DNA from 2 places in the Peribacillus sp. QJM3NY_7 genome. Region 1 is predicted to be linked to the other one. Evidence: predicted binding sites of a transcription regulator. Region 1 holds the regulator's gene; the other holds the start of a gene.
The links. The regulator NrdR, encoded in region 1, represses ribonucleotide reductase genes. The targets are predictions, from matches to a motif close to AACACNATATATNGTGTT.
Positions count from the first base shown of each region.

Region 2: a site for NrdR is predicted at 6,343-6,360, ahead of AC0VX1_RS17195 (vitamin B12-dependent ribonucleotide reductase). Genes of this name have one in related genera too.

Region 1 is NZ_CM149663.1:3,959,215-3,971,873, reverse strand. It holds gene speD (adenosylmethionine decarboxylase) at 344-724, shown strand; gene nrdR (transcriptional regulator NrdR) at 994-1,455, shown strand; gene AC0VX1_RS19005 (replication initiation and membrane attachment family protein) at 1,520-2,932, shown strand; gene dnaI (primosomal protein DnaI) at 2,919-3,857, shown strand; gene ytxC (sporulation protein YtxC) at 3,979-4,809, shown strand; gene thrS (threonine--tRNA ligase) at 5,229-7,160, shown strand; gene AC0VX1_RS18985 (hypothetical protein) at 7,267-7,437, shown strand; gene AC0VX1_RS18980 (GNAT family N-acetyltransferase) at 7,491-7,985, shown strand; ribosomal protein L20 leader region at 8,112-8,249, shown strand; gene infC (translation initiation factor IF-3) at 8,348-8,848, shown strand; gene rpmI (50S ribosomal protein L35) at 8,883-9,083, shown strand; gene rplT (50S ribosomal protein L20) at 9,119-9,478, shown strand; gene AC0VX1_RS18960 (DUF1294 domain-containing protein) at 9,547-9,822, shown strand; gene AC0VX1_RS18955 (TVP38/TMEM64 family protein) at 9,883-10,452, shown strand; gene AC0VX1_RS18950 (sigma-w pathway protein ysdB) at 10,505-10,885, opposite strand; gene AC0VX1_RS18945 (dUTP diphosphatase) at 10,996-11,484, shown strand; gene AC0VX1_RS18940 (M42 family metallopeptidase) at 11,549-12,634, shown strand.
Region 2 is NZ_CM149663.1:3,592,238-3,604,896, forward strand. It holds gene AC0VX1_RS17170 (DUF1385 domain-containing protein) at 1-622, shown strand, start outside; gene AC0VX1_RS17175 (SA1362 family protein) at 759-1,133, shown strand; gene AC0VX1_RS17180 (patatin-like phospholipase family protein) at 1,156-2,037, opposite strand; gene splB (spore photoproduct lyase) at 2,123-3,148, opposite strand; gene AC0VX1_RS17190 (hypothetical protein) at 3,286-3,471, shown strand; gene AC0VX1_RS17195 (vitamin B12-dependent ribonucleotide reductase) at 3,622-6,192, opposite strand; gene AC0VX1_RS17200 (lipoate--protein ligase family protein) at 6,580-7,416, opposite strand; gene AC0VX1_RS17205 (rhodanese-like domain-containing protein) at 7,618-8,001, shown strand; gene gcvPB (aminomethyl-transferring glycine dehydrogenase subunit GcvPB) at 8,140-9,597, opposite strand; gene gcvPA (aminomethyl-transferring glycine dehydrogenase subunit GcvPA) at 9,590-10,936, opposite strand; gene gcvT (glycine cleavage system aminomethyltransferase GcvT) at 10,954-12,060, opposite strand; glycine riboswitch at 12,201-12,284, opposite strand; glycine riboswitch at 12,288-12,375, opposite strand.

The sequences.
Region 1 (12,659 bases):
GAGCCTGCTAAAATTTTTTAGCGGGCTATTTTTCATGCAGTGATCCATGAATTCCCGGCTGCTTTATGGCACTGAATAAACAAAAGACGGAATTTGCTCCACATTGGAACCTTCGCTATATCCCCATTACATATAAAGCTTATCTTTCCAAAAATTCAATTTGGAGTTGCAAAAAAAATTCAAACCATATATACTATGAATCGTGAACTTCTTCAAAACGGTTTGCATGATGGCTACTTAAAGGGTTAGGACCTCTTTGGACTAACTTTCCCCCGTGGTAGTTATCAGAACTTATTTTTAAATCATTGTAAGGGGGAAGCTTAATATGGAAACAGCTTACACTATGGAAACAATGGGTAGACATGTCATTTCTGAACTTTGGGGTTGTGACTTTGAAAAACTGAACAATATCGATTTAATTGAAAAGATTTTTGTTGACGCTGCTTTGAAATCAGGTGCAGAGGTACGAGAAGTTGCCTTTCACAAATTTGCTCCACAAGGAGTCAGCGGGGTTGTCATCATTTCTGAATCACACTTAACGATTCACAGTTTTCCAGAACACGGCTATGCGAGCATTGATGTCTATACATGCGGTAACTTGGATCCGAATATTGCGGCAGATTATATTGCAGAAGCTTTGAATGCGCAAACACGTGAAAACATAGAATTACCACGTGGATTAGGTCCTGTACAAATGAAAAAAGCCAATATAAGTGCCCTATAAAAAAATGTATACACAGAGATGCCATGGGTGCATCTCTTTTTTAATGCAATGAATCGGCAGTCTGATTCACTTTATTAGAGAGGATTGCCTTGAAGCACAATGCCCTTGGCAACGGTGCTTCAACGGCAGAACAAAAAGTGCCTGCTGCCGGAACTTACACTTTTTACTTGTACTGTCCGTTCCTTTTAATATAAGATTAAGATAGAGAAGTAATTCCTTGGGGAACATTTAGATAGGGGAGTCCTACATAAAATACGGAGCTGATAATGATGAAATGCCCATCATGTCAATATAACGGAACAAGAGTGCTCGATTCCAGGCCAGTCGATGAAAGTAAATCGATTCGACGACGCCGTGAATGTGAGGCATGTGGTTTTCGATTCACGACATTTGAAAAGGTGGAGGAAACACCGCTTATTGTAGTGAAAAAGGGCGGGACACGTGAAGAGTTCAGTCGTGATAAAATCCTGCGTGGCTTAATCAGGGCTTGCGAAAAACGTCCGGTTCCCTTGAAAGAACTAGAGCAAATTACCAGTTATGTAGAAAAAGAACTACGCAACCAGGGCATATCGGAAGTGAAAAGCGACAGTGTCGGCGAAATGGTAATGGACAAGCTGGCAGAAGTCGATGAGGTTGCCTATGTAAGGTTCGCATCCGTCTATCGACAATTTAAAGATATCAATGTCTTTATTGATGAACTGAAAGATTTAATAAATAAAGAAAGAAAGTAGAGCTGAAGATTCACTTTGGCTCTTTTTTCACTACATCTTTTGAAAGGTTTGAATGGAGATGTCAATGCATTGGCAAGAATTGCTCCCAGCTGATTCATATTTGGTCTCATCTGCGGGGCTGCTTCATGATTATGATCGGAAAATACTTACCCGACTATATCAACCTCTTATTGGACCTATCTGCATTAGCCTATATATGACGTTATGGAGTGAGTTGGAGGAAAACAGGCTATGGTCGGAAACCTCCTCGCATTATCAATTAATGAATACCATCGGCCTTAAGTTAGGTGATATTTACGAAGCGCGCCTTTTACTTGAAGGAATCGGCCTGTTGAATGTATATAAGAAATCGAAAAATGAAACGAAGGAATTCATTTATGAGTTAAACCCGCCGCTTTCACCCCAGCAGTTTTTCACGGATGGAATGCTGAATATTTACTTATACAAAAAAATCGGTAAAGCTCAATTCAACCGGTTAAAGAGGTTCTTTTGTGATGACCATATCTTAACCGATCAATATGAAGGTGTGACTAAATCTTTTGCGGAAGTATTCTCATCAGACCATTTGGACTCTTTATATGTAACGGATGAAGCGAAAAACGAATGGAAACCGGTGCCTGAACAGCAATACATCGATCGGGCGGAAGGCGTTGAGCCATCGGGGTTTGATGACTTATTCGATTTTGACCTTTTATTTGCCGGGATGAAATCCTCGATCGTGCCGAAAAAGGCTTTTACTCCTAAAATAAAAAGTACGATTGCCAAACTCGCTTTTTTATATGGCATTGATCCGCTGGAAATGCAAAAACTAGTAATGGATGCCGTTTCATTGGATGATGAGATTGATGAGGAATTGCTTAGAAAGGCGGCAAGGGACTGGTACCAGATTGAACGGCAGGCCGATATGCCTTCCCTTGTCAATCGGGTGCAGCCAATTCGTGAACGGACACAAAAAGAAGAACCGAAAACAAAGGAACAAGAGTTAATCCGTCATTTGGAGACGATTTCCCCGAGGGAGCGGCTGATGCAATTGTCTGGCGGTGCAGAGCCGTCAAGCGGTGATTTGAAAGTGGTTGAGGGCGTGATGATCAACCAAAAGCTGAATCCGGGTGTCGTCAATGTCTTGATTGAATATGTCATGCTCAAAACGGATATGAAGTTCACGAAAGGTTATGTGGAAAAGCTGGCAGGCCATTGGGCACGGCTAAAGGTCTCAACAGTCGTCGAGGCGATGGAACTGGCCAAAAATGAACATAGGAAATATCAGGACTGGGCTCAAGGAAGCAGGAATGCTGCGAAGGGCAGCCGGAAAAAGGCGATACGGGAAGAAGTGGTTCCTGAGTGGCTTGAGAAAAAAGAAGAAGCACAGCAGGAGCAGAATGCGGATCAGCCTGAATTGGATGCCCAAAAACGCGAACTTCTGGAGAAATGGAAGCTGTGGAAAGCGGGAGGTGAAATGAACGATGGAAAAGATTAATAGGTCCCTTAATAAATTGGCCAATACAAATCAATTTCAACAGCGTTATGAAAAGCTGAAACAGGAGATTTTTGAAAACGAACAAGTGCGGTTATTCATGAATGCCAACAGCTCGACGGTCACGAAGGAAATGATTGATAAAAACTTGGGGAAGCTTTATGAGTTCACTTCACAGAGCAATAAGTGTGATAAATGTCCGAGCTTGGATGGCTGCATCAATATGATGCAAGGGTATTATCCTAAATTGGTGGTGCAAGGAAAAGCCCTGAACCTGCATTATGAAGTCTGCCCGAGGAAATTGGCAGAGGATGAAAAGCGGAAACGGGAAAAGCTGATCCGCAGCCTGTATGTACCGAAGGATATTTTAAAGGCCAGCATTGAAGATTTTACCCAAACGGATGATGAAAACAAACGCTTGTCTGTCCTAAGTAAAGCGATGTCGTTCATTATGGAATATGAGCCGGGTAAAAGGCAAAAAGGCTTGTATATATATGGGAAATTCGGTGTTGGGAAAACGTACTTATTAGGTGCGATCGCCAATGAACTTGCAAAAAGGCAAATTTCCTCCCTTATAGTCTATGTACCTGACTATTTGAGGGAACTTAAGGGATCGATAGGTGATAATACGGTCAATGAAAAAATTGAAATGGTGAAAACGGCACCTATCCTCATGCTTGATGATATTGGAGCGGAATCCATGACGAGCTGGGGACGCGATGAGGTTTTTGGTCCGATTTTGCAATTTAGGATGCTGGAAAACCTGCCGACATTTTTCACTTCGAATTTTGATATGAATGGCCTGGAGAACCACCTGACCTTTTCACAGCGCGGTGAGAAAGAAGAAGTGAAGGCGGCCCGGGTACTGGAAAGAATTCAATATTTAGCCGAGCCGGTCAAGCTTGATGGCGTGAATCGGAGAAGATGAAGAAAAGTGGTCTCTTAATGGAGGTCACTTTTTTCTTCTTACAAGGCCCATCCTACTTCTAAACACGTCCCCATCCCCATATACATGAAAAAAGAAGCAAGGGGGAAGGGGGGATGTCGTAGTGCAAATTTTGTTTCAAAACGATTCAGAGGCATTGAAATTACTGAATTTCGTTTCTGTCCATCCACTGGGGGCAGAATTTCAAGCATATATTCGATTTATTCCGCAACAAGGCATGCATGTGGATATGACGGAATCTTCAGGTGATGAATGGCTAATTCTGCTTCGTGATGCATTCCATTCTTTTTTATTGGAAGAAAAGACGCTTCCTGTTCTGGAGCAAATTATAGTCGGTAAATTTTTTTATAGGGAACGGGAAGAAATTGAAGCCATCATTGAAATTGCATCATCCATCATCGAGGCGGAAAGAGCCAGGAATCAAGATGGAGCATTCAGTACGGAGAAACGATTGATTGAGGAAGGACTTCAAAGCATCTTGGCTGGAAAGGTATCTTTTTCATTCGATTCTTTTACGACCTTCCGTTTAAAATCGTTTCAGCACACTTTGGAAAAGTATGTCGTCAAGGCGATTGATGAATATAAGCTGGAACAGGACTATCAAAATTTCATTGCTACGCTCCGTGATTGCCTTCAAGGGCAGGAGTCGAAATTAAGAAAGCTTCACCTTGTCAACCGGGACGGTTTTCACTTCTATGATCAGAAATTCAGCAAACTCGACCGTCCAAAAATCAATAGTATGATTGACAGGAGGCTTCTTGCCAAAAGCTCACTTTTTCTCGATACGGTGATACTTGCCCCGCTTTTATCGATTGCTCCTGAAAACTTGTGCATCTATACCGATGACAAGGAAGAGGGGCTCATCCAGACCATTTCAAGGATTTTCGAAGAACGGGCGACTATCTTGCCACTTTCATCATTTTCTAGCAGTTGAATGAACTTTCGTGGAAAAAAGAAAATTAACCTTGATTTTCGCCGTATAACAAATTATAATTTCCTACATACTATTAAAAAACTAAAAGTTATGATGAGGACAAGGGTATTCTAGTCGCCGATTATCAGAGAGGGAAGCCAACAGGCTGTAAGCTTCCTATTCGCATGGAACACTTACCACCTTTAAACTTCGGCTCGGAAAGCAGGCATTCTGCGAATATGAGCTGACGGGAAGCTGCCGTTACCAAGTTACAAGTGCCATTTTGCCGTGAAAAGCAAGCTGGAACGAGGGTGGAACCGCGGGTTAATGATATTTATTACTAAGCTCGTCCCTGTTTTATACAGGGGCGGGCTTTTTTGTGTTGTAATGGAATCAAAAACCTGTAATTTGTTCGAACAAATAAGAAGGAGTGAAACTGAATGTCAGAACTACTGAAAATATCTTTTCCTGACGGAGCGGTCAAGGAGTTTGCTAAAGGCACAACAACTGAAGACATCGCTGCATCCATCAGTCCTGGTTTAAGGAAAAAATCCATTGCCGGAAAATTCAATGGTGAATTATATGATTTAAAACGTCCGATTGAACAAGATGGTACAATCGAAATCGTCACACAGGACGCAGCGGATGCTCTTGAAGTAGTGCGTCACAGTACAGCGCACTTGATGGCACAAGCGATCAAACGTTTGTACAAAAATGCTAAATTCGGCGTAGGGCCAGTCATTGAAGGCGGCTTTTACTATGATATGGATCTAGAGGAATCATTGACTCCCGAAGACCTTCCATTGATTGAAAAAGAAATGAAGAAAATCGTCAACGAAAACTTGGCAATCTCCCGCATCGAAGTGAGTCGTGATGAAGCGATTTCCCGTTTTAAAGAAATCGGCGACGAGTATAAATTGGAATTGATCGATGCGATTCCTGCCGATCAGCAGGTAACACTGTATGAGCAAGGGGAATTTTTTGACCTTTGTCGTGGAATTCATGTTCCATCAACTGGGAAAATCAAAGAATTCAAGCTATTGAGCATCGCTGGAGCATACTGGAGAGGCGATAGCAAAAACAAAATGCTTCAACGCATTTACGGTACGGCTTTCTATAAAAAAGAAGATTTGGCCGAACACCTGCGTCTCCTTGAAGAAGCCAAGGAACGTGACCATCGTAAAATCGGCAAAGAATTGAACTTGTTCATGAGCTCACAGAAAGTGGGGCAAGGGCTGCCGATGTGGTTGCCAAAAGGCGCGACAATTCGCCGTACAATCGAAAGATATATCGTGGATAAGGAAGAACGTTTAGGCTATGACCATGTCTACACACCTGTAATGGGAAGCGTGGACCTTTATAAAACATCCGGACACTGGGATCATTACCAGGACGGCATGTTCCCGGTCATGGAGATGGAAAACGAACAGCTTGTCCTGCGTCCGATGAACTGTCCGCATCACATGATGGTCTATAAAAACAGCATCCACAGCTACCGCGAACTGCCAATCCGGATTGCCGAGCTAGGCTTGATGCACCGCTATGAAATGTCAGGTGCCCTTTCAGGCCTTCAGCGTGTACGTGGGATGACATTGAATGATGCGCACATTTTCGTTCGCCCCGACCAAATCAAAGAAGAGTTCAAGCGTGTTGTGAACCTTGTTCTGGAAGTTTATAAAGATTTCGATATCAAGGATTATTCATTCCGTCTGTCTTATCGCGATCCTCAGGATACAGAAAAATACTTCGATGATGATGACATGTGGGAAAAAGCGCAAAGCATGTTAAAAGGCGCCATGGATGAGCTTGGTCTTGATTACTTTGAAGCGGAAGGTGAAGCGGCATTCTACGGTCCTAAGCTTGATGTTCAGGTGCGCACTGCCTTAGGGAAAGATGAAACGCTTTCCACTGTTCAGCTTGATTTCTTGCTTCCTGAACGTTTTGACCTTAATTACGTCGGTGAGGACGGCAAGCAGCACCGTCCGGTTGTTATCCACCGCGGCGTCGTTTCCACAATGGAACGTTTTGTCGCTTACTTGATTGAAGAATACAAGGGGGCATTCCCTACTTGGCTTGCACCTATCCAAGCACAGGTGATCCCGGTTTCACCTGAAGTGCACTTGGATTATGCGAAAGAAGTACAGGAAAAACTTAAAGCGCAAGGCATTCGTGTCGACCTGGATACACGTGACGAGAAAATCGGTTACAAAATCCGTGAAGCACAAATGCAAAAAATCCCGTATATGCTGGTCGTTGGAGACAATGAAGCCAAAGAAGGCAGCGTGAATGTACGTAAATACGGTGAACAAAAATCCGAAACGATCGCATTTGAAGATTTCGTTTCAGCGATTAAGGCGGAAGTGAGCCGTTAATAGCAAAAAGAGGGGCACATATAGTTGTGTCCCTCTTTTTAATCATGGCATGATAAAATGAAACCATCATGTGAAAATATGTACAGCAATGAAAAGGAGGGGCAGCATGAAAAAGAAATTTACTTATCTATTCGGACCGACATTCCTTGTCATCATCATCTTATTGTTATTGGATGATTATCGACAATATGCCATCGTCCCGGTCCTGCTTTTTTGGATAGTCCTATTTTCTTGGGACACCATTGAGAAAAAGAAAAAGGCGAAAGAAGACTCTTAACATGTGATGGCTTCGGCCAGTATGGACTGTAACTAAAGGGGGAATGGGGATAAATGGAGATTAGAAGGGCTTCAAGGAAAGACGCGGGTAACTTGGCTGCTCTGTTCAATCATGTAGAAGATTCCGGGTATATGCTGTTTAACCCTGGGGAAAGAAAAGCTACAGCGAAACAAATGGAAAAGCAATTGGAGCAAATCGAAAAAAATCCCCCTTCCATTGTCCTCGTTTCCGCTAGCGGCAATGAGCTGAATGGTTACCTAATCTTATTGGGCAATCAAATGGGCCGAACGAGGCATTCCGCCAAAATCGTCATCGGCATCCATGAACAGGTTAGAGGAAAAGGCATCGGTACGAAGCTATTTCAGAAAATGGAGGAGCATGCACGGACTAACGAAATACGGCGCCTGGAATTGTCCGTGATTGCAAACAACGCCCCTGCGCTTTCCTTGTATCATAAGATGGGGTTCGAAAAGGAAGGAATAAAGCGGGAATCACTGTTTTTTGATGGAAAGTATCATGATGAATATTTTTTGTCCAAATTACTTTAAAAAACGTATTGTCAAATAACTGAATGTCTGATAATATTAATTTTGTTGTGAAAAACGAATAAAATTTAGCATTTGACAAGTCATCAGTGTTTATGATATATTTCTAAAGTGAATTGAATACGTGTTTGATGAAAGAAGAAGCACCCGCTTCTCACCTGGTTGACGCAAACAATGCAGTTAACAGGTCATGATTTGATTATTTGGATCTTTCTGAATGAGTCTATCAAGTGTGGGTGCAACATGCATCCACACTTTTTTATTATGATTATATCCTGTAAGCGAGTTGTGAGCGTGACCGAATTTATTCAAATATTCGTATTCGCCAATATCTTTGGAGGTGGCTAACTATTAGTAAAGACGCGATGGTAAACGAGGGCATCCGAGCCCGTGAAGTTCGTCTTATTGACCAAAACGGAGAACAACTTGGAATTAAAACGAAATTCGAAGCATTGGAAATTGCCGCTCGTGTAAATCTTGATCTAGTTTTAGTTGCTGCAAATGCAAAGCCTCCGGTAGCCCGGATCATGGACTACGGAAAACACCGCTTCGAGCAGCAAAAGAAAGACAAGGAAGCACGTAAAAATCAAAAAGTCATCAGTCTGAAAGAGGTTCGTTTGAGCCCGACGATTGAAGAGCATGATTTCAATACGAAGCTTCGCAACGGTATTAAATTCCTTGAAAAAGGCGATAAAGTAAAAGCTTCTATCCGATTCAAAGGACGTGCCATTACGCATAAGGAAATTGGTCAACGTGTACTCGTTCGTTTTTCTGAAGCATGTAAAGAAGTGGCTACAATCGAGCAACACCCAAAAATGGACGGGCGCAGCATGTTCATTATCTTAGCACCGAAAAACGAAAAGTAATTGTAAAGTAATTTGTAATGAGGAGGAATACCTTATGCCTAAAATGAAAACTCACCGCGGATCTGCTAAACGTTTCAAAAAGACTGGATCCGGCAAACTTAAGCGTTCTAACGCTTACACAAGCCATTTATTTGCTAACAAATCTACTAAGCAAAAGCGTAAGCTTCGCAAAGCTAGCCTTGTAAGCAAAGGTGACTTCAAACGTATTCGTCATATGCTAGACAACATTAAATAAGTTCGATTTATCGAGTTAAATAGGAGGGAAATAACATGCCACGTGTAAAAGGCGGTACTGTTACTCGCAAACGTCGTAAAAAGGTAATAAAATTAGCTAAAGGTTACTATGGCGCGAAACATATTCTTTTCAAAGTAGCTAACCAACAAGTAATGAAGTCAGGAAACTATGCTTTCCGTGACCGTCGTCAAAAGAAACGTGATTTCCGCAAACTTTGGATCACTCGTATCAACGCTGCAGCACGCATCAACGGTCTTTCTTACAGCCGTTTAATGCATGGCCTAAAGCTTGCTGGTATCGAAGTGAACCGCAAAATGCTTGCTGATCTTGCTGTTGCTGACGAACAAGCTTTTGCTCAATTAGCAACTGCTGCTAAACAACAATTAGACAAATAAGTCTGACTGATACCGCCACTCTCTTTTCAAGAGGGTGGCTTTTTACATATTTAAAGGAGGGAATGGGAATGCAAGGAGTATGGTTCATTGCTGCTTATATGATCATCACGAACATCATCGGTTTTGCCTTAATGGGAATCGACAAAAGGAAAGCTCGTAATGGGGAGTACCGGATCAGCGAAAAGACACTTTGGTTTTGGGCTGTCATAGGAGGAGGGACTGGGTCCTTTTTGGGGATGAAGCAATTCCGCCATAAGACGAAGCATGACGCTTTTAAGTGGGGTCTGCCTATATTGATGATTCTGCAGATAGGCTTATTGATTAAGGTATTCATTCAATTGTAATAAGTAGCCCGTATAGTGTATATGCTTGTAGAAGCAGCAAAGAGTAGCTGGAGGGAGAGCATGAATGATAAACTGACACTTGTGATGAGCTACGTTCAATCTGGAAGCGTGTTTGCACCGTTGATTTTTATCACTTTTCATTTATTAAGGCAATTTTTATTCATTCCCGTCATTGTGGTTTGCATGTCTGGAGGAGTATTATTCGGGGCAGCTTTTGGAACCATCTATTCGGTAATCGGTTTGACGCTTTCCAGCATGGCCTTTTATTTCGTGATAGGCAAATTTCCGAAAACAAAGGAAAGGCTGCTGCGGCTTAAGAATAAGCTGTTTGGTAACCGAAAACTGAACAGCCGGCAAATTGCAGTACTCAGGCTAATACCATTCATACACTTTTATTTATTGTCGCTTTGTTTATTGGAATCCAATAAAGGGCTGAAAAATTATTTTTACCTATCCTTCATGACCAATCTTCCTGTAGCATTCGTATACACGGTTTTTGGCCACTATATTGCAGATTTCAGTCCCACGCTGATCGTCATCATTTTATTATCCTTAACCTTATTGATCTATTTATTGAGAGAGAAGCAGACGGTCGTCCCCTGGAAGGAATTTTTTCGTTCAGATGATTAATATAGAGCCTTGAGTCCATTTTCCTCAAGGCTCTTCATTATGCGTGATTTTTTCAATTTTGTAAGAACTCCTTGACCGGGCTCTTCCAATCAATAACGGCATCCGGGTATTGTTTTTTTATGGCTGCCTCGATTTTCAAGAAATCATTTCGCTTCAAGCCTTTCAGGCCTGCCACTTTTTTAGGCCAAATGAAGATGGAGATGACCTCGAAGGAGCGTTCCGTCGTCCCTAAATACTTTTCCCCTTCAAACATCACCCCGTTGTACGTCAATAAAAAATTCTTTCGTATATTGGATGTATCGTCGAGCAGAAAGAATTTTTTCTGTTCATGTGCCAGCTCTAATTTTCTTTTCGGATTAAATAGGTATTTAATGACTGTATAGATTAAGAAAATGATGAGAGCCAAAAGAATGAACCGCATGATCAATACCATGGAGATACCTCCTTAAACAGAGTGATTCCCTTTCATTTACGTATGGGTTTTTAATAAGTTTCATTTATTTGATATAATTTAGGGGAAGACGAAGGAAAGAAGTGATGAAAATGAACATAAGTAAATTAATGGAAATGCAGGCGGCTTTGGATGAGCATATACAATCCAAGCATGATTTGGGTGCGGAAGACTTGGTGGAACGGAAGATACTTGCTCTTTTAGTGGAGCTTGGAGAGCTTGCCAATGAAACAAGATGTTTTAAATTCTGGAGTCTTAAAGGACCCTCTGATAAAGAAACGATTTTGGCTGAATATGTGGATGGCATTCATTTCATTTTGTCACTCGGGATCGAACGGGGTTTTGTACCGGAAGCTCCATCTGCCCTAAAGATGCATCAGGAAGATTTGACGGTTCAATTTACTGCCATTTACGGCTACATCAGTGAATTTCGCACACAGTTGACAGATTCATCTTACCAAAAGGTTTTTACTGCGTATTTACATTTAGGGGAGTTGCTCGGATTTTCGGCAGCGGATGTGGAAAAAGCATATGTAAGCAAAAATGAAGTCAATTACGAAAGGCAAAAGCAAGGCTACTGATTGTTTATGAAATCGTTTGTCTGTATAATTATTCTTGTAATGTAAGTTATAAGGAGGTAAGGGAATGGCTCAATTGGATGAAACGTTAAAGATGCTTGCTGACTTAACGGATGCTAAAGGCATTGCAGGAAATGAAAGTGAAGTAAGAAAAGTGATGACCGAATACATAACACCATTTGCGGATGAAATATCGACAGATGGGCTGGGAAGTTTGATCGCCAAGAAAACGGGAGATGAAAACGGACCGAAAATCATCGTTACCGGGCATATGGACGAAGTCGGTTTCATGATCACCCAAATTGATGATAAGGGATTTTTGCGTTTTCAGCCGGTAGGGGGCTGGTGGTCACAGGTAATGCTGGCCCAGCGCGTGACGATCGTTACGGGTAAAGGTGATATAACGGGCATTATCGGTTCCAAGCCGCCACATATCCTGTCAGCGGAAGCACGGAAGAAGCCGATTGATATTAAAGATATGTTCATTGATATTGGTGCATCCAGCAAAGAAGAGGTTAAGGAATGGGGCGTCAAGCCGGGGGATATGGTTGTGCCATATTTTGAATTCACGGTTATGAATAATGAAAAGATGCTGCTCGCCAAAGCCTGGGACAATCGAATTGGCTGTGCAATCGCCATTGATGTGTTTAAACAGCTGAAAGACAGCGACCATCCTAACGTAGTTTATGGAATTGGCGCAGTGCAAGAAGAGGTCGGCCTGCGTGGCTCCAAAACATCCACATTCAAAATTCAGCCGGATATCGGTTTTGCCGTCGATGTCGGCATTGCTGGTGATACACCGGGGGTTTCCGAAAAAGAAGCGATGAGCAAGATGGGGGAAGGCCCGCAAATCGTCATCTATGATTCATCGATGGTGGCACATAAGGGATTACGAGATTTCGTCACCGACACGGCTGATGAAATGAATATTCCTTATCAATATGAATCGATTCCTGGCGGCGGGACGGATGCCGGCTCCATCCATTTAACGGCAAATGGTGTTCCCGCCCTGGCGATCACAATTGCCACACGCTACATTCATTCACACGCAGCAATGCTTCACAGGGATGATTATGAGAATGCAGTCAAGCTCATTGTCGAAGTGATTAAACGCCTCGATCGCGAAGCGGTTGATCGGATCATTTACGAGTAATATAGTAATTTAAAAATGGAGAGGC
Region 2 (12,659 bases), 370 kb from region 1:
CGTTATCGGTGTGATCTCCTTCCTATTTGGGAAATTGCTTTTCACCTTGATTCCTGTCTTCCTCGCAAAATTGACAGAACCCATTTTCAGTGGCCATACGGCTCAGGTATTAGTGGAAAGCTTGTTCAAGCTGATTTTACTGCTCGTATATATTTATGTAGTTTCCTTGACGCCATTGATCAAGCGGGTCTTTCAGTATCATGGAGCAGAGCATAAGGTGATTAATTGCTTTGAAAGCGGAAAAGAATTGACGGTTGCGAATGTGCAGTCAAGTTCCCGCCTTCATTATCGCTGTGGCAGCAGTTTTATTTTATTTACTGTCATTGTAGGGATGTTTATCTATCTTCTTGTACCAACGGATCCGCTATGGGTTCGTGTCGTCAATCGCATTTTGCTTATCCCCGTCGTGCTCGGCATAGCATTCGAAGTCTTGCAGTTGACTAACAAAGTAAGGGACACTCCCATCCTGCGTTACCTTGGCTATCCCGGCCTTTGGCTTCAGTTATTGACAACCAAAGCCCCTACCGATGATCAAGTCGAAGTCGCATTGGCATCCTTCCAAGAATTATTGAGGATGGAAAAAGAGACCAAAAAAGGTTTAGAATCGGATGTAATTGTGTAAAACATCTATACACATTTTGATGATGAAAAATCATATACTAACTAAATGAATGATCTTCATTTTTTCAAATATTTTACATTTAGAATGTTTAAAATAAGCTAAAAATGCTTATGATGCTCTTAAGGAGGTGTCTTTGTTGAAACGTTTCATATCTTTCATGATATACGGAATCATCGCCCTCGGAGTCCTCGGACTATTGAGCCGACTATTTAATGACCCGATTGGCTTTTTTAGAAACATTCTCATAATAGCCATTGTCGCAGGGATTATTTATATGATTTATACCGGATTAACAAAGGGAAAACCAGTTAAGAAAGAGCAGCAAGCATTCCGAAAGGCTGCCCGCCAATCGAAAAAAAGGCTAAAAAACCGAACTTCGAAAAAAGATAATGTGGCTAGCTTCTCTGCAGCAAAATCATCAAAGAAAATAAAATGGAGAAAGAAAACGGATAGTCACTTAACCGTCATCGAAGGGAAAAAGAATAAAAAGAAAAATCGGGCTTCTTTTTAAGAGCCCGATTTTTTATTTATTATCAATAAGTCCATTTTTTAAGGAATTCCTTCGTACACTGCCTGCCGTTATTGATCAATTCACCCTTTTTTTCATCATTCAGATTAAAATCCATTGCAGAAATTCCCTTCATCGGGATGAATACAATATTATGGACGTGTTTCTTGGAAATATACCTAGCATCATGGGCATCTTTCATCGTTTTGAATAGTGCGGAGAATAATTCAACCGCATTATCCACCTCATGCGGTTTCCATATCTCATCGACGCTTAACCGCAGGCCAATGACCGGTCTTTCCTTTCTAACATGATCTGAATTGAATAACCACATTGGAAAATTGCTTAACACACCTCCATCAACAAAAAGGAACTTGCTTTTTCCGACATTAAGTTTGACTGGCTCAAAGAAATACGGAATGCTGCAACTCATTCTTACTGCCTTTGCCACTGGAAAAGCGCTCGGGTCTATTCCATAATTAGGCAAATCATCAGGCAGTACGACCAATTTCCCATTTGAAATGTCAGAGGTTATGATACGGAGTGATTTCGGCCGAACATCCTTAAAGGTAACTACATTCCTTTCGGCAAGTTTACCGGCGACCCATGCTTCCAAGGCGTTGCCTTTATAAAGGCCCAGTTTCCAGTATAAAAGAAGCCATTTAGCAAATGGGATAGGCAAAAGACCACGCCTCTTATCCAGCAGGCCGCTTAAATCTATATCAAGAAAAAACTTTTCCATTTCTTTTCCCGTGTACCCAGCCGCTACGAATGCTGCAATTATGGATCCTGCACTCGTACCTGCTGTTCGATGGAATACAAATCCCTTTTCTTCTAATTCCTGCAGGGCTCCCACTAAACCATAGCCTTTAATCCCGCCTCCGGAAAAAACGCCGTCAATAATCATAGCTGCCCTCCCCTAATCCGGTCTTTACATTTCTAAGCAGGATTAGAGCGATTTATGACAGTTTTAAAAAGAAAATTGCCTTGATTCAGGTAAAATACTGAATTTCCGCTTTCGGGAAGAATTCCGCTATATACCCACGAATGGTCGTTTCCAGTTCTGCCGCTTCCTCGTTTTGATAAACATATTTACCAATTCCATATCGGCCCCATTTATATTTACGCTTCGTTTCGTCCAGTTCCAATTTTGTTTTCGGATAGTTTTTTTGAATCACTTTTTTTGCTGGACCAGTGAACCGATGCTGGATTAATTCGAAAGTCAAGTCAGGGATATCCACCCCTTTTAAGGCCTCACTCAACCGTTCGAATAATTCATGGTAGCCCTCCTTCCATGCTTCATGACGGTATATTGGAGCTACGATAAAACCCAGGGGATATCCGGCACCTGCCACTTTACGTGCCGCTTCCATCCGTTCTTCGAAGCTCGAAGTCCCGGGTTCGAAATTTTTTATCACATAACGTGAATTTATACTGAAGCGAAACCTCGTTTTTCCATTATGTTCAGCATCCAACAGATGATCGACATGATGGAATTTAGTGACGAACCTAAGAACCCCATATTCACTTTTCCCAAAATACTCTATGGCCCTTTTTAATGAATGTGTCAAATGATCAATTCCGACGATATCCGATGTACACGCTGCCTCAAAACGGGTAATTTCAGGCTTTCTCTCATTTATATATTTTTCGGCAGCCTCGAAAATCTCGTCAAGATTCACATATGTCCGAATATATGGCTTTGATCCGAGTGTCGTCTGTAAATAACAATAGTGACAATGCCCCATGCACCCTGTAGCAAGAGGAATGGCATATTCAGCAGATGGCTTTGAAGAATCGAATTTCAATGTTTTTCTGATTCCTATCACGAGTGTCGATTTGGCGACACGATATTTTTGCAGATCATTTTCTCCAGGAAGATCCCTAATTTGGTTATGCGACGTGGTCTCACGGATTTCAATGTTCAAATCCTCGAATTTCTTCTTCAATTCCCGGCCAAGCGGGTATTCCAATGCCCTTGGCTCGATATATACTAACTGTGGCATAAATGGTTTCATTTCGATCTCCATTCTTTTTTCGATTTGTTCATACTTTCAATCGAACTACACAATCTAATTAATAAGGATAGTTTTTCTTTATTCTTTTATCCTCATGATTGTTTTTACTTGGAAATTCAAAATGAAGGAGATGCGATATGGCTAATAAACGAGACTTCTTGACAAATGGAATGGGAAAACAAACGATCACCGTTCAAACAGATAATAAATTTCCAAATCCAAGGAATATACCGGGAGACTCCGTCGATGAATTTTCGGTATTGAAAGATGGCAACCAATATCTAGCCGAAAAGGAAATAGGGCAGCAAAATGAAAATGGTTGATTGAACGTGAAAAGAAGACCGAATTTACGATGATTCGGTCTTCTTTATTGGTATTTAATTGAACAGGCTGTCACTGCCCTGGATTAATGACTCTAAAAAAAGCCGTTAAGATAGCTTTGCAGCATACTTAACGACTTCCTTTGCATCAGCTTATAGCCCGCATTTCAATTGCGCTCCGCAATTCGTGCACGTATTGCATCCGCCCATTTCCTGAACTTCACCCTTACGGCATACGGGGCAAGTGTTACCCACTTCCGAACCAATTGTAACATTCGTCGAACGCAGCTCATTTATCGTATCGACCAATACAACTTTTTTCTTTTCTTCCACATCTGTCAATTCATCCATTTCAAGCTGCTCGTCCATTTGGTTTTCTTCCGCTTTGAGCGTAAGGACCTGACTGTCACGACTGCCATCCACATATACCGTTCCGCCTTTTGCTCCGCCTTTGTATAGACGTTCATATACCTTTTCAACTTGTTCGACAGTATATCCTTTTGGAGCATTGACCGTCTTGCTGATCGAGCTGTCAATCCAGCGTTGAATGATGCATTGAACATCAGCATGTGCTTCTGGAGCTAATTCCATAGCGGAAATGAACCATTTTGGAAGCTCTTCTGTATCTGCTTCTGGATGGCGATCCAAGTATTCCTGTACAATGTCAGCCTTAACTTCAATGAATTTACCAAGACGGCCGCTGCGGAAATACGTGAAGGAGAAATACGGTTCAAGACCTGTTGATACCCCAACCATCGTTCCTGTACTTCCCGTAGGAGCCACTGTCAATAAATGAGAGTTACGGATACCATGCGCAGCAACACTTTCCCTGATATCTTCCGGCATTTTTTCCATAAATCCGGTTTGTGTGAAACGTGTTCTAAGCTCATTGGTTTCTTTGTCCGTTGACCCGATCAGGAACGGGAAACTGCCTTTTTCTTTAGCAAGTTCCACCGAAGCCCTGTAAGCTGTGGTCGCAATCGTTTCAAACACCTTGTCAACCAGGATATTTCCTTCTTCAGAGCCATATTCCGTTTCACAGTAGATCAACAGGTCATGCAGACCCATTACACCTAGTCCAACTCTTCGCTCGCCCAGTGCCTGTTTTTTGTTTTCATCCAAGAAATAAGGAGTTGCGTCAATGACATTGTCCTGCATGCGCACACCGACTTCAACTGTCTGCTTAAGTTTCTCGAAATTAACCGTTTTGCTTTCTTTATCAGCCATTTCAGCCAGATTGACAGCAGCAAGGTTACATACTGAATATGGGGCCAATGGCTGTTCTCCACAAGGGTTCGTGGCTACAACCTGTTGACCGTATGCTTTGGCATTCGTCATTTCATTAGCATTATCGATAAAGAAAATACCTGGTTCAGCAGAATATGTTGCACAAATATTTATTAAGTTCCAAAGCTCTTTAGCCCGGATTTTACGGTAAACACGGACTTTATGACCCATTTTCTCCCATTCGCGAACATCGCCGACATTATGCCATTCTTCATTGTAAATGGCCATTTCTTCGGCATTATAGCTTTCAACATCAGGAAAACGTAATTCATATTCCGCATCTTGTTCAGCCGCTTCCATAAATTCCTTGGTCAGGCAAATGGAGATATTGGCTCCAGTCAAGAAATCCGAATTATGGACACTGTATGTTCCGCCTGTACGGATCTTTTCCTCTGCATCCCTAATGATTTTCTCGCTGAACCCGCCTTGGCCAGGAATCTCCTTATAATTGATGATCCCTTGATACATAGCCGTTTCCTGTTCCGTGTGCGGCGTGAATTTCAATTTATCCGTGGCATATTTCTTGATGGCTTCATCTTTGGTGTTTTCCACTAGGTAACGCAAAATCCTTGGATTTTGCATTTTGGAAATGATGAACTCTGCAATATCGGGATGCCAATCAGCAAGCATGATCATTTGCGCGCCTCGTCTGCTGCCGCCCTGTTCAACAAGATGCGTCAGTTTTGCAATATCGTCAAGCCATGACACTGACCCCGAGGATTTTCCATTGACCCCTTTTGCCAGAGTGTTTCTTGGACGCAGTGTCGATCCGTTCGTACCCACTCCGCCGCCGCGGCTCATGATTTCCATCACTTGTTTCCTATGTTCTGAAATACCTTCACGTGAATCCGGTACGAATGGCATTACATAGCAGTTGAAATAAGTAACATCCGTATTGGAACCTGCACCGTATAATACTCGGCCTGCCGGGACGAAATTAAGGTTCTTTAATTCTTCATAGAATTTATTGAACCATTCCGTTCTTTTTTCTTCCGTGGTTTCCACTGATGCCAATCCCGTTGCATTACGTTTCGCAATTTGTTCATAGTATATTTCAAGAGGCTTTTCGATTATATCCAACGGACGGTTTACAATTCCCGTCTCAACTTCTTCCGGATTATCCAATACGCCACGGAATTCTTCATCCACCAATACCTTGGCTTTTTTGGTTTCCCAATCAATTTCAACGATGTAACCGAGACCCCTTGCCGGGAATTTCGGATCTTCCTTAATCGTCAACACGACGAAATCGCCTGCCGAGAGTGTGATTTTTTCAGTATCCTTAAAAGAATAGCGGTCAAGCATGACTAGACGGGACACTCCCTTATGCGCCATTTTCATATCAGCAGTTACAGGGTGAACCTGGGGAAATAAAGAAATATCCTTATTCAACCTTTCTAGATCAACCTTTAAAGCTTCTTTTATTACAACCGACATAATTCCCTCTCCTTTATATGTTTCATGATCCGTTCTTGCTGCCGCAAAAATCCTTATGTAGCCTTACATGTCCGTTTCGCTTAACAAGTACCCTAAATTTATCATAGCGAAACTCAAAAATCAACATATAGTGTCGTATTAAATATTTCAACTACTATATATTGTGTTTGTTTTGAATAACTTTTAATTTTGTCAAACGTTAAATCAATTAATATAGTTAGCAAAAGGGAGGAAAATGTCGATTTATAATAATTTTTCATCAGATTTCAATTAATTTGGACCTTGCTTTTTCCCCATCCCTTTTAGGGCTTATCCCTGCAAGGAATGTGTTATTCGGTCAAACAAATCTGAAAAAACTTTTTATTATCCACTCTAATTATGCTTACTCTATCTCATGAAATTCCATTCATCGCTTTCATATTTGCTTTCTGCAATTGCCTTCACTTCCAGCAATTGCTTTTCAGTGAGGACATATGGCTCTAAATCGACCGAAAGTCCTTCGGCAAAACCTTTTTCGAAAGCTTCTTTCGCTTCAGGGATGGTTATCTTTCTCCCGGCAATATCATTCATGGCCACAGCTTTGTTTTTTAAGTTTTTTTGCATTCTCTCTTTAACCCTGTCATTTGAGAATTTAAATACGCTAAAGAGCTTATCATCATCAAGCTCAAGCAAAATGGACCCGTGCTGAAGGATGACGCCTTTTTGCCTGGTTTGAGCGCTGCCAGCGACCTTCCTGCCCTCAACGACCAGTTCATACCAGCTAGGTGCATCAAAGCAGACGGAAGACCTGGGCGATTTTAAAGCCGCTTTTTCCTGTTCGCTCCGAGGCACGGCAAAATAAGCATCCAATCCAAGATTCCTGAACCCCATCAATATTCCTTCAGAAATGACACGATAAGCTTCAGTAACGGTGGTTGGCATTCCCGGATAGGATTCTGGAACGATTACACTATAAGTCAATTCATGTTCGTGCAGTACCGCTCGTCCTCCTGTCGGCCTGCGAACAAAACCAAGGCCCTGCCTTTTGACCTCTTCCAGATCAATCTCCGCTTCTGCCTTTTGAAAATAACCGATCGACAATGTCGCTGGATCCCAGCCGTAAAAGCGTATGATCGGCGGAATTTCCCCTTTGCTTTGCCAGTTTAACAGGGCTTCGTCCAGCGCCATATTAAAAGCCGGTGAACAATACCCCGAATCTATAAAACCCCATTTTTCTTTAGTCATCCTTACCCCTCGTTTCGATAGACGTTTTTCAATCCCCCACAAAAAACTCACATGTAGTAGTTTAACAGACTTTAACACTCTAAAAAAGAAAGTGCTATCAAGTCATGAAGAATTTGATGAAAATTCTTTTTGATTATTGGGTAAAGCAATTATATAATAAAGATTGTCTGTATTCGTTAAGGTAGAAGGGAGTTTTTATGTTTGGAAATATTATATACTCTGCTCATCATCCTCGGAGTGGTTATTGCGTATTCACTTTTTAATTGGTACCGCCAGCGTAAAATCGTTAAAACACTAACACAGGACGAATTTATCGCCAACTACAGAAAAGTGCAGCTAATTGATGTGCGGGAACCGAATGATTTCGAAAATGGTCATATCTTAGGCGCAAGAAACATCCCTATGACTCAAATGAAAACCCGCTTGGTCGAAATTAGGCCGGACAAGCCTGTATATTTGTACGCTCAAAGCGAAATCATCAGCGGCAGAGCTGCAGCCATGCTATACAAAAAGGGCTACAGGGAACTTTTTCACTTAAAGGGCGGTTTCAAGATGTGGACCGGGAAAATCAAAGCAAAGAAATAAGACCCATCTCGGCATGGGCTCTTTTTAATTCCATAGCTCAAGTAAAAGAAAGTCAACAGTTGGACTTTAATGGAATCTTACATAAACATGAAAAATCCCCGCCGGAAGGCAGGGATTTTTTTCGTGTAAGCTACTAATCTAGGCTTGATAACGCAAAATGGGTTTTCTTGCAGCAAGTGTTTCATCAAGCCGCTTTATTACGGTTGTATGCGGAGCTTCCTGAACGATTTCCGGGGTTTCTTCCGCTTCCTTGGCAATCTGGATCATCGCGTCGATGAACGCATCCAGCGTTTCTTTTGACTCGGTTTCAGTCGGTTCTATCATCATTCCTTCTTCCACGTTCAACGGGAAGTAAATGGTTGGAGGATGATACCCGAAATCCAGCAATCTTTTAGCTATATCGAGCGTCCTTACCCCCAATTTCTTTTGCCGGCGTCCGCTTAATACGAATTCATGCTTACAATGACGATTATATGGTAAGTCAAAATAAGGTTCCAACTTGCGCATCATATAATTGGCATTGATGACCGCGTTCTCTGTGACGGCTTTAAGGCCATCAGGACCCATTGAACGGATGTACGTATATGCCCTCACGTTTATTCCGAAATTACCATAATAAGGTTTTACCCTGCCAATGGATTGCGGACGATCATAATCAAGGACGAATTGCTCGCCTTGCTTGACTATAAGAGGTTTAGGCAAGTAAGGAATCAAGTCGGACTTCACACCTACAGGACCAGAACCCGGGCCGCCGCCTCCATGCGGGCCTGTGAATGTTTTATGGAGATTTAAATGAACCACATCAAAGCCCATGTCACCCGGTCGTGCTTTTGATAGGACTGCATTCAGATTCGCTCCATCATAATAAAGCTTCCCACCTGCATCATGGACAAGTTGTGCCATTTCCAAAATATTTTCTTCAAACAATCCCAATGTATTGGGGTTCGTCAGCATCAAGGCCGCCGTATCAGGTCCGACAACACGTTTTAAATCTTCAAGGTCGACTAACCCATTTTCATCGGACTTCACCGTAATCGTTTCTAGTCCGGCAACAGTGGCAGAGGCAGGATTCGTACCATGGGCCGAATCAGGTACAATCACTTTCGTCCGTTCTGTATCGCCATTCGCTTCGTGAAAAGCGCGAATCATCATCAATCCTGTCCATTCACCGTGGGCACCTGCTGCAGGCTGTAATGTCACTTGGTCCATCCCGGTGATTTCCGTTAAGTGTTCCTGCAAATCAAATAATAGTCCCAATGCTCCTTGTACAGTAGCGGGATCTTGATATGGATGGATATGGGCAAAACCGTTGAAACGTGCCACATTTTCATTTATTTTCGGATTATATTTCATCGTGCATGAACCCAGCGGATAAAAACCCGAATCCACCCCATGATTCCGTTTGGAAAGTGCAGTATAGTGACGCATGATATCCAGTTCGGACACCTCAGGAAGCTTTGCCTCTTCTTCACGGATGTAGTCGGCAGGAAGAATTTCTTCGAGCGGAATAGTTGCAACATCCATTTCTGGCAGACTGTACCCGATCCGGCCGGAAGTACTGATTTCAAAAATGAGTGATTGATCTTGATTATTCATGTTGATCCCCCAATTCCTGCGCAAGTGCATCAATTTCTTCTTTTGTTCTTAGTTCAGTTACCGCAACCAGCATATGGTCTTTCAATTCAGGATAAACCGTCCCTAAATCGAAGCCGCCGATCATCCCTTTTTCAAAAAGGTTTTTATTGACCTCTGAAAACGGAGCAGGCAGTTTAATGACAAATTCATTAAACGAAGGACCGTCGAATATCACTTCCACCCCTTTTGCCATAATTGCTTTTTTTGCATAATGTGCTTTTTGAATATTTTGCACGGCCATTTCTTTGACACCCTTTTTCCCAAGCGCGGTCATTGCAACAGAAGCGGCCAAGGCATTCAAAGCTTGATTGGAACAAATGTTGGATGTGGCTTTGTCACGGCGAATGTGCTGTTCACGAGCTTGAAGCGTCAGGACAAACCCTCTTTTTCCATTCTCATCGACCGTTTGACCGACGAGTCTGCCCGGAACTTTCCGTACAAGTTTATTAGTAACCGCAAAATATCCACAATGAGGGCCACCGAATGCCGCTGGAATGCCGAATGGCTGAGCATCCCCCGTTACGATATCTGCACCGAGTGCACCAGGGGATGTCAAAGCTCCCAATGCAAGCGGATTACTGGAAACGATAAACATGGACTTGACGTCATGAATGATTTCTTCCATTTCTTTCAATGGCTCGATCCGGCCAAAAAAGTTCGGGTATTGCACGATCACTCCTGCAATGTCATCATTCGCCAATTCCCTTAAAGCAGCTAAGTCCGTCACACCGTCTTTATGAGGAATTTCGATCACTTCCACGCGTTGCCCTTTTGCATATGTCTTCACAACTTCTCTTGATTCAGGATGAACGGTTCCTGAAATGAGAATCTTCTTCCGCCTTGTCTGTCCTGAAGCAAGCATCGCTGCTTCAGCCAGCGCCGTCCCGCCGTCATACATGGAGGAGTTAGCCACATCCATACCCGTCAATTCACATATCATCGTTTGATATTCAAAGATTGCTTGAAGCTCGCCCTGTGAAATTTCAGGCTGATACGGTGTATACGCCGTATAAAACTCAGAACGGGAAAGAACATGATCGACGATGACCGGCGCATAATGGTCATAGACACCCGCACCAAGGAAGGAAGCATAATTTTTAAGGTCCGCATTCTTTGCAGCAAGCCTTGATAATTCTTTCATTAATGCAGGTTCCGATTTAGCAGGCTTGATATCGTATTCTCCTTGAAAACGAACGCTTTCAGGGATATCATTGAAAAGTTCTTCAGCAGCGGATACCCCTATCGCTTCCAGCATTTCTTGTTTATCTTGCTCTGTCATGGGTAAATAACGATGTTTCATCTAATGACCATTCCCCTCTATTTACGTGGTTTTTTATAAAAAGGTGTTTGTATTATAACGGCTTTCAAACGTTTGGAACGGATTTCCACTTCGACTTCCGCATCCAGCACCGAAAATTCCTTATCGATAAGTACCAATCCAACGTTTTTCTTCAATGTTGGCGATTGGGTACCAGTCGTGACCTCGCCAATGACTTCATCACCGCTGTAGACCTTATACCCATGACGTGGAATGCCACGGTCAATCATTTCAATTCCCACAAGCTTCCGGGGAGCCCCTTTCTCCTTTTGCTCAGCAAGAACGGCTTTCCCGAAAAAATCAACTTCCTTATCCACTTTTACTGCAAAACCAATCCCGGCTTCTATCGGGGTGATGTCCGCCGAAAGCTCCTGCCCATACAGCGGCAGTTTCGCTTCAAAACGCAGGGTATCACGAGCGCCTAAACCAATTGGCTGAACCCCCTCTTCCTTACCGGCATCCATAATCGCCTTCCAAAGGGCAGGGCCATTTTTACTGTCGCTATATATTTCAAAACCATCTTCACCAGTGTATCCAGTACGGGATACCAGCGTGGAGATACCGTTAATCATGACATTATCCTTGAACCTGAAAAATCCAATTTCACTTAAGTCAGTACTTCCGGATAGTTTTTGTAATATCTTCTCTGCAGCTGGTCCTTGAAGTGCCAGCTGTGTATAGTCACTTGATACATTCGTAATTTGGGCATCTTCCGTTAAATTCGCTTGAAGCCAATTGAAATCTTTTTCTGTATTCGCTGCATTGACCACGAGCAGATAGTCGTCCTCAGCCCTTTTATACACGATAAGATCATCAACCGTGCCTCCGTTTTCATAACACATGGCGGTATATTGGGCCCCGCCCTGTTGCAGCTTTGATATATCATTTGTCAGCATCTTCTGTAAAAAGGAAAGGCTCCCAGGCCCCTTAACATCGACTTCCCCCATATGGGAAACATCAAATAACCCCGCTTTTGTCCGTACGGCTTCATGTTCATCCTTTATACCCGAAAATTGGACAGGAAGTTCCCAGCCGCCAAAATCAATCGTTTTACCTCCATATTCACGATAAACCTCAAATAGTGGTGTTCTGTTTAAATTGGTCAAAACATGACCCCCTTCAGATTTTTTTAAAAATTAATTGGCTTCATTATCAAAAGCTTCTTGTCATTACGCATCAGATACATCCTGATTCATGATGTGAAAAAAGCACAAAAAAGGACAGAGAAAGCCCGTTTGAGCTTTTTCTCTGTCCTGAAACCTGAAAGTTTACCTATGTAATAGGTTTTCCCCTTTGGTGGCCGTCCCATAACGGGCGGCGCTCTCCAGAGTTGCGTCCAATAAGAGTTCTTTTGCCTGAGAGATTCACTGCTAAGTTTGCTCCTTCGGCGCTACATCCGTAGTCTCTCCCCTTATCTTCACCCGCATATAAATGGTCTACCATTGAAAGGAAACGAATAAGTTCCAAGCATCGGTAAAACCTTTTAGCATAAATGGGATGCATTCTCTGCCAATTCTCCTAAAACTTCAGAAACCGTTTGACTGATCTCCTTCAGTAATCTTGGATAAATTAGGAGCCTATAGCCCATACTAAGAAAACGCGAACTGCAAAATCGATGTACAAACATTCTTTGTAGCGTTTGGAAATTGGAATTTTCTAAATATACTTATATCCTACCCTAAGAAACTTATCTCTGCAATATTTT